DNA from 3 places in the Pseudoalteromonas sp. A757 genome. Region 2 is predicted to be linked to each of the others. Evidence: predicted binding sites of a transcription regulator. Region 2 holds the regulator's gene; each other region holds the start of a gene.

Region 1 (2,208 bases), on a different contig from region 2:
ACCAGCAGCGAAACAACCCGCTCCAGAACCAGAGCCGACTATAAGTACAGCGCTATTAGTCAGTATTATCGTTGCTGGTAACTTAGTTGTATTATTGCTTGGTGGGTTAGTTATTCGCATTTTTGTGCAAAAAAAACCAATTAAGTTAAAAGTACCAATGTTAAAGAACCCATTTAAGAAAACCGAAGAAGTCATTGATCTTGATGATTTAGGGCCATCTGAAAATAACGCAGCAGGTAATGGTTCAAAAAATGATAAATCAGGTGATATTTTGAACCTTTCAATGAAAGATAACTAAAAAACACGGTTTTTTTTCAAAAAACGGTTGACTCATGAGGGGGTCATTCGTATTATTCACGCCGCTGTCAGGGAGCACACCTTACAGCAAACACTGCAAGAATATGACGCGGAGTGGTAGTTCAGTTGGTTAGAATACCGGCCTGTCACGCCGGGGGTCGCGGGTTCGAGTCCCGTCCACTCCGCCAGTTTGCATTTTCTTCTAAGCAAGCTTCATTGAGCAAAATCAAATAGCTCATTTTCTTTAGTCTTTCCCTTGTCATCATTGTCAAGTAACTCATTTTTCAACATAAGCTTATAATAATGTCGGTATAACTTTGCTCGTTGCAGCAAAGTGATAGTTCAGTTGGTTAGCTGTTGCCTTAGAGAAAGCGGCCAGTCATCCCGGGGGGCGTGGGTTCGAGTCCCGTCCACTCCGCCAGTTTGCATTTTCTCTTCTTAGTAAGCTTCCTTTACTATTAGAAATTAAAAATATAGCCCTACTACAAGTAAAATAAGCACAGTTTTGTCGTTTTGCAGCTTAGTGTAAAGAAAGTGGTAGTTCAGTTGGTTAGCTGTTACCTAAGTGGATAGCATTCAGCTAAGCCAAAAGACGATTATCTACGCGCCACACTCATTGTTTTACGTCTCAGTTCTTGTCGCCTTTTATACAAATACATTTTGTAGATCTCATTTCTCCTAAGCAAAACACGATTAACTTAAAGCGCAAACTATGGTTATTTTTAACTCGCCTCTTTTCTAGCGATCTACTTGCGATCTGCCTTTATTTAAATATACTGTATATATAAACAGTATTTGGTGATGTATGGCGAATTATATAGATCTTCTTGAGTGTAAAAACTTGCTTTGGCGTGGACGTGGACAGGCCGCGCAGCATGATGTCGTCAGTACTCGCTTTGCTGCACTTGACGATTTACTGTGCGGTGGTTGGCCGCAACAAGGTGTGATTGGTGTGAAAACTGCAATGGGAATAGGAGAGTTAAGGTTGATATTGCCCCATTTTGTGGATGATAACCGTTTGAAGGTATTAATTAATCCTCCAGGACAAATACATGCCGCAGCATTGCATTATTTATCGTTAGATCTGAGTGAATTTATGATTGTACAGCCTCCAAGTGAAAAAGAAGCACTATGGGCTGCGGAGCAATGCGTAAAAAGTGGTGTGTGTAGTGCACTTGTACTTTGGCACGAAGCGCTTTCTATTGCTGCTGTAAAGCGTTTGCAGTTAGGTGCACAGGCGGGGAGTTGTAGGTTATTTGTTTTACATCAAGCACAGTACGCCCAGACTTTACCATTTACACTTTCAGTGGTTTTACAAGCACAGCACAGCAGCTTGGATGTGACAGTAAAGAAGCACAAGGGGCACTTTGCACATCGCAGTCTTAAACTAGAGAATCCCCATTATTGGCCAGAGCTTGAAAAGCCAAATCTACCTCATGTTAGCGATAATATAGTTGCATTTTCGGGCTATGAGCGGCGTTTAACGAGCTAGTTATGTGGTTATATCTCTATTTTCCTATGCTGCAACTAGAGGGAATGACGAAGCAAACGGTTTCCGGTGATTTTGTTACACCCGTTGTTATTATTGATGGCCGCAAAAACCAGATAGTGCAGTTAAATGATGCAGCGCAGCAGCGAGGTATAAAAATAGGAATGGGCCTTGGGACTGCTTGTGCATTGTGTACACAGCTTCATGTTTTGCCCTATGACGACTTGCTAGAAAGACAGCAGCTATTAGAAATTGCCAATATGCTTTATCAAGTAAGTGCAGATATTGTAATCGATGAACCTAATGGCCTTGTGCTTAAAGTCGATTCTATGCTGTCGCTCTATCATGATTTGCCAAGTTACTGGCAAGTAATATCTGGACAATTAGCGCAGCTTGGCAAGAGTTATTATTACGGCATGGGT
Region 2 (2,208 bases):
AGCACACTGGCCTCTGTAAATTCCCTCATCATTTACCTTAGTCCATGCTTCATTTATAAAGCCCGGATTGGCATCTTTCTTCACAGCAAAATCAGGCACCCACCAAGAGTGAATAACGTCATCAGATGTCATCAAAAAACGAACTTTCCTATCAGTAGGGATAACCAGATGTTTATCTACTTCGAGCAGATAATTTTCATTTTTTTCCTTAAGATCACTGATTTCTTCTTTCGGAGTGGATAGTAAAGAATAGAATTCGACGTCATGTCCCATGTACTCATAGTGCCATTTCCACTGCGACCCCGTAACTTTAATCGTTAAATCAGCTTTGCTAGTGTCTTCCATAGCAATGAGTGTTTTTGTAGCTGGTATTGCCATGCCAATGAGTATCAGGAAGGGAATAGCAGTCCAAAGTATCTCCACTTTGGTGCTTTCATGAAATTGCGCTGCAACAACGCCTTTTGACTTTCTATGTTTTAAAAGCGCCCAAAACATAATCCCAAACACAATCACCCCAATGACGCAGCATATTAGAAATATGGTCATATGAAGCTCGTATACTTGATGGCTAATGTCTGTAACGCCTTGCCTCATATTGTAAGCGCTGTTAGCGAGTGAGGGCATGGCGATTAGCACTGCGATCAATGCTACAACTAATCGACAAATTTTCATTTGACGTCTCCTTCAAGGCGACTCATGGTTGCCTTTTGTTATTATTGGATGACTGTCATATTGCCTATTTGTACATAGACTTACTGCACGACTATTAACCAATTAGTCAAAAAATAAACAAAATGCAAGATTTTTGAGAAGACTGAATTTAGAATCAAAAATGGGGCTACTGGTAGTAAAACGAAGAGTGATGAAAAATTGTGTATAAAGATCAGAAAACTAAAAAATATTGAGATATGGAAAAGTCACGATAATTATCTTACTTTCACACAGTTAGAAAAGTTAATTATTACTTTTTTCACTATATATAGTTAAAGCGAGCGCAACTTGATATTTAACGCTACGCTCGCCCTCATAAACTACATCCAGTCGGCGCTTCTGATCACACCTACGGCTAATCCTTCAATAGAGAAATTTTGATGCTCTAGATCCACTTCGATCGCTTTAAATTCCTCATTCTCAGCATGCAAGAGAACTTTCTTTCCTTTCTTTTCTAAGCGCTTAACAGTCACGTCCTCTTCTACACGAGCAACTATCACTTGGCCATTCTCAGCCACTTGAGTGCTATGGACCGCTAGTAGATCACCATCCATAATCCCAATATCTTTCATGCTCATACCATTAACTCTCAAAAGGTAATCAGCATTCGGTTTAAAAAAACTGGCATCCACATTAAAGTGGCTTTCAACATGTTGCTCTGCCAGTATCGGCTCTCCAGCTGCAACACGGCCAATAATAGGTAAGCCTAGTTGCTCAGGTTCATCCTCTACAAGTCTAATTCCACGACTTGCTCCTGGGACCATTTCAATAACTCCCTTTTTAGCAAGAGCTTTAAGGTGCTCCTCTGCTGCGTTTGCACTCTTGAAACCCAAAGCATCAGCTATTTCAGCACGAGTTGGAGGCATGCCAGTATCTTTTATGAATACTTTTATTAATTCAAAGATTTGTTCTTGTCGTTTCGTTAGAGGACGCATTAACTGGTATTCCATACAGTGGTTTATTTACTGTAAGTATATACAGCTCAAAAAAAATCGCAAATGTTTCTTTATTCAACATATTTTATACCAATTAGCATAATTACACGCTCCATTTTTGAGGCGAGAAAACCTTGTAGATAACACCACTACTGTATCCACTATCAACGAGGTACCTACATCCATTTAGGCAAGGCGAAACTTTTCTATTTATTTGTTCTAAATGAGAAATTTTTAACACTATTAGCGTCAGATCTGTTCCTGCTAATTGAGCACGTATTAAGACTAATTGCTATTAAGCGTAAGCGAAAACAAGCAAAGACTGACTCTGTGTTCTTTTCATTACAAGCTATCGGCGCTCCCACAATGCTGCTCAGTGCTGATGCTATTGTAGGAGTGAGCTTGCCTCGCGATGTGTTGATTGCTTGTGATATGTTCTTTTCAAATCCCACATAGCAAAAAAACCGCTGCATTGCTGCAACGGGTTTGACGTACATGGAGGTACTAATGTCGATTAGAGCCATGGATGAATACTGTTAATCGACCTTCAATGAGGTCCTAG
Region 3 (2,208 bases), on a different contig from region 2:
GTAGTAACCGCAATTAACGAGCTCAGTGCGACGGCCTCCGAGGTGGCTCGGGCGTCTGAAAAAGCGGCGGCAAGTACGAATCAAGCCGCTGATCAAGTTCAGCAAAGTGAACAAAGCATCATTAAAACAACTGAAACGGTGCAATCAATGGCGGATCAAGTCATTGATGCAAAACAAGCAGTGGTGAAGGTATCAGAACGCAGTGATGATATTTCCAAAATACTGGAGGTGATCAGAGCCATAGCAGAACAAACTAACTTACTGGCCTTAAACGCGGCAATTGAAGCTGCAAGGGCAGGGGAGCAAGGACGTGGTTTTGCGGTTGTTGCAGATGAAGTTCGAGCTTTGGCGTCAAAAACACAAGCATCGACGGACGACATTAGTAAACTAATAGATAACCTACAGAGTGAAGTCGCGAACTCAGGCCGGATCATTGAGAGCTCTGTACAGCTAGGCGAAGATGCAGTGAGTTATTGCCAAGAATCAGCTAGGTTAATGAGCACGCTAGTAGCTGAGTTGACAAGCATTTCTAATGAAGTAACACAAATTGCTACGGCGGCGGAAGAGCAAAGTATGGTGACCGAAGAAATTAATACAAATACGACGGGCATTTCAGATGCTGCTGCTGAGCTTTCGAAGTTCGCAGATGAGGTTGAGCAAGCGGCCAGTTCTATGACGCAGATAGTCGAACAAAAGCATAAGCAACTTAATTTATTAAGAACGTAAGTTTGCTGGTTTGCAAAGAGACTGGAGACAGTCTCTTTGCAGCTATGGCGTTTTTCGTCAAAATTCACTATGATAACTGTATCTATATACAGTTAAGCTAATCATGAAACTCTATATCGCAGAAAAACCCTCTTTAGGTCGAGCAATCGCCGATGTCTTACCAAAACCACATAAAAAACAAGATGGTTATATAGAAGTTGCGAATGGCGATGTGGTTTCTTGGTGTATAGGTCACCTGTTGGAACAAGCTGAACCTGAAGACTACGATGCCAAATACAAAAAATGGCAGTTTCAAGATTTACCAATCATGCCTACTCAGTGGCAGTTCAAAGCTAAGCCAAAAACAAAAAAGCAGCTTAGCACTCTAAAAAAGTTACTCACAAAAGCTGATGAAATCTACCATGCTGGAGATCCTGATAGAGAAGGACAATTGCTCGTGGACGAAGTATTTCAATTCGTAAACTTGCCAGACCGAAAAAGAGCAACGATCCGACGCTTGTTGATCAGTGATTTGAACCCGCAAGCTGTGAAAAAGGCATTGGCTTCGACACGGCCTAATCAAGAGTTTGTTCCTTTAAGTGTATCTGCGCTTGCAAGAGCTAGAGCGGATTGGCTTTTTGGTATGAATTTAACCAGAGCATTTACGTTGGCAGGGCAAAAAGCGGGAGTGAATACTGTTTTGTCGGTTGGTAGAGTGCAAACTCCCGTACTTGGCTTGGTTGTTAGAAGGGATTTAGAAATAGAGAACTTTGTATCTAAACCATTTTATGAGGTGATTGCACACATCAATAAACCACATTGGGGAGTTTTTGAAGCTAAGTGGGTACCAAGTGAAGCGTGTAAGCCCTATATGGACGAAGATGGGCGTGTTCTGGTTAAGGCCTTAGCCGAAAACGTTGCGGATCGGATCAGTCAAAAGCAAGCAACAATAACTAAGGTTGAAACGAAACCAAAAAAGATAAATCCGCCGCTACCCTATAACCTCTCTTCTTTGCAGATTGACGCAAATAAGCGCTACGGTTTATCGGCTCAGCAAGTGTTGGATATTTGTCAGGCACTCTATGAGAAACATAAACTGATCACTTACCCTAGATCAGATAACCGTTATCTACCACAAGAACATTTTGTTGAAAGAGAGCAAGTCATTGCGGCTGCTAAGCACAATCAGGGAATAGAAAGTAAGTTTATTAAGTTAGCTGACATGAATTTAAAAGGAGCGTGTTGGAATGATAAAAATGTAGAAGCGCATCACGCTATCATTCCAACCACTAAAAAGCTTCGCAGTGCTCAGCTTGGGCATAGAGAGTTGCAGGTCTATCAACTCATCTCTGTACAGTACCTCGCGCAATTCTTCCACCCCTATCGCTACAATGAAACCAAAGTCGAGTTGGAGATAAGTGGTGGCCAATTCAAAGCACAAGCGAAGCAAATAACAGATCAAGGATTCAAGGTACTGTTTAAAGGCCAAGAGGTAGAAAAAGA

Evidence for each region. The regulator LexA, encoded in region 2, represses DNA repair genes until DNA is damaged. The targets are predictions, from matches to a motif close to TACTGTATNNNNATACAGTA.
Region 1: a site for LexA is predicted at 1,072-1,091, ahead of imuA (translesion DNA synthesis-associated protein ImuA). Genes of this name have one in related genera too.
Region 3: a site for LexA is predicted at 801-820, ahead of DRB05_RS02480 (DNA topoisomerase III). Genes of this name have one in related genera too.

Annotation. Positions count from the first base shown of each region.
Region 1 covers NZ_QNQN01000067.1:83,980-86,187, reverse strand. The annotation lists gene DRB05_RS10445 (TIGR03503 family protein) at 1-298, shown strand, start outside; tRNA gene DRB05_RS10440 (tRNA-Asp) at 409-485, shown strand; gene imuA (translesion DNA synthesis-associated protein ImuA) at 1,103-1,789, shown strand; gene DRB05_RS10430 (DNA polymerase Y family protein) at 1,792-2,208, shown strand, end outside.
Region 2 covers NZ_QNQN01000051.1:550-2,757, reverse strand. The annotation lists gene coxB (cytochrome c oxidase subunit II) at 1-672, opposite strand, end outside; gene lexA (transcriptional repressor LexA) at 1,032-1,646, opposite strand.
Region 3 covers NZ_QNQN01000053.1:74,761-76,968, forward strand. The annotation lists gene DRB05_RS02475 (methyl-accepting chemotaxis protein) at 1-726, shown strand, start outside; gene DRB05_RS02480 (DNA topoisomerase III) at 830-2,208, shown strand, end outside.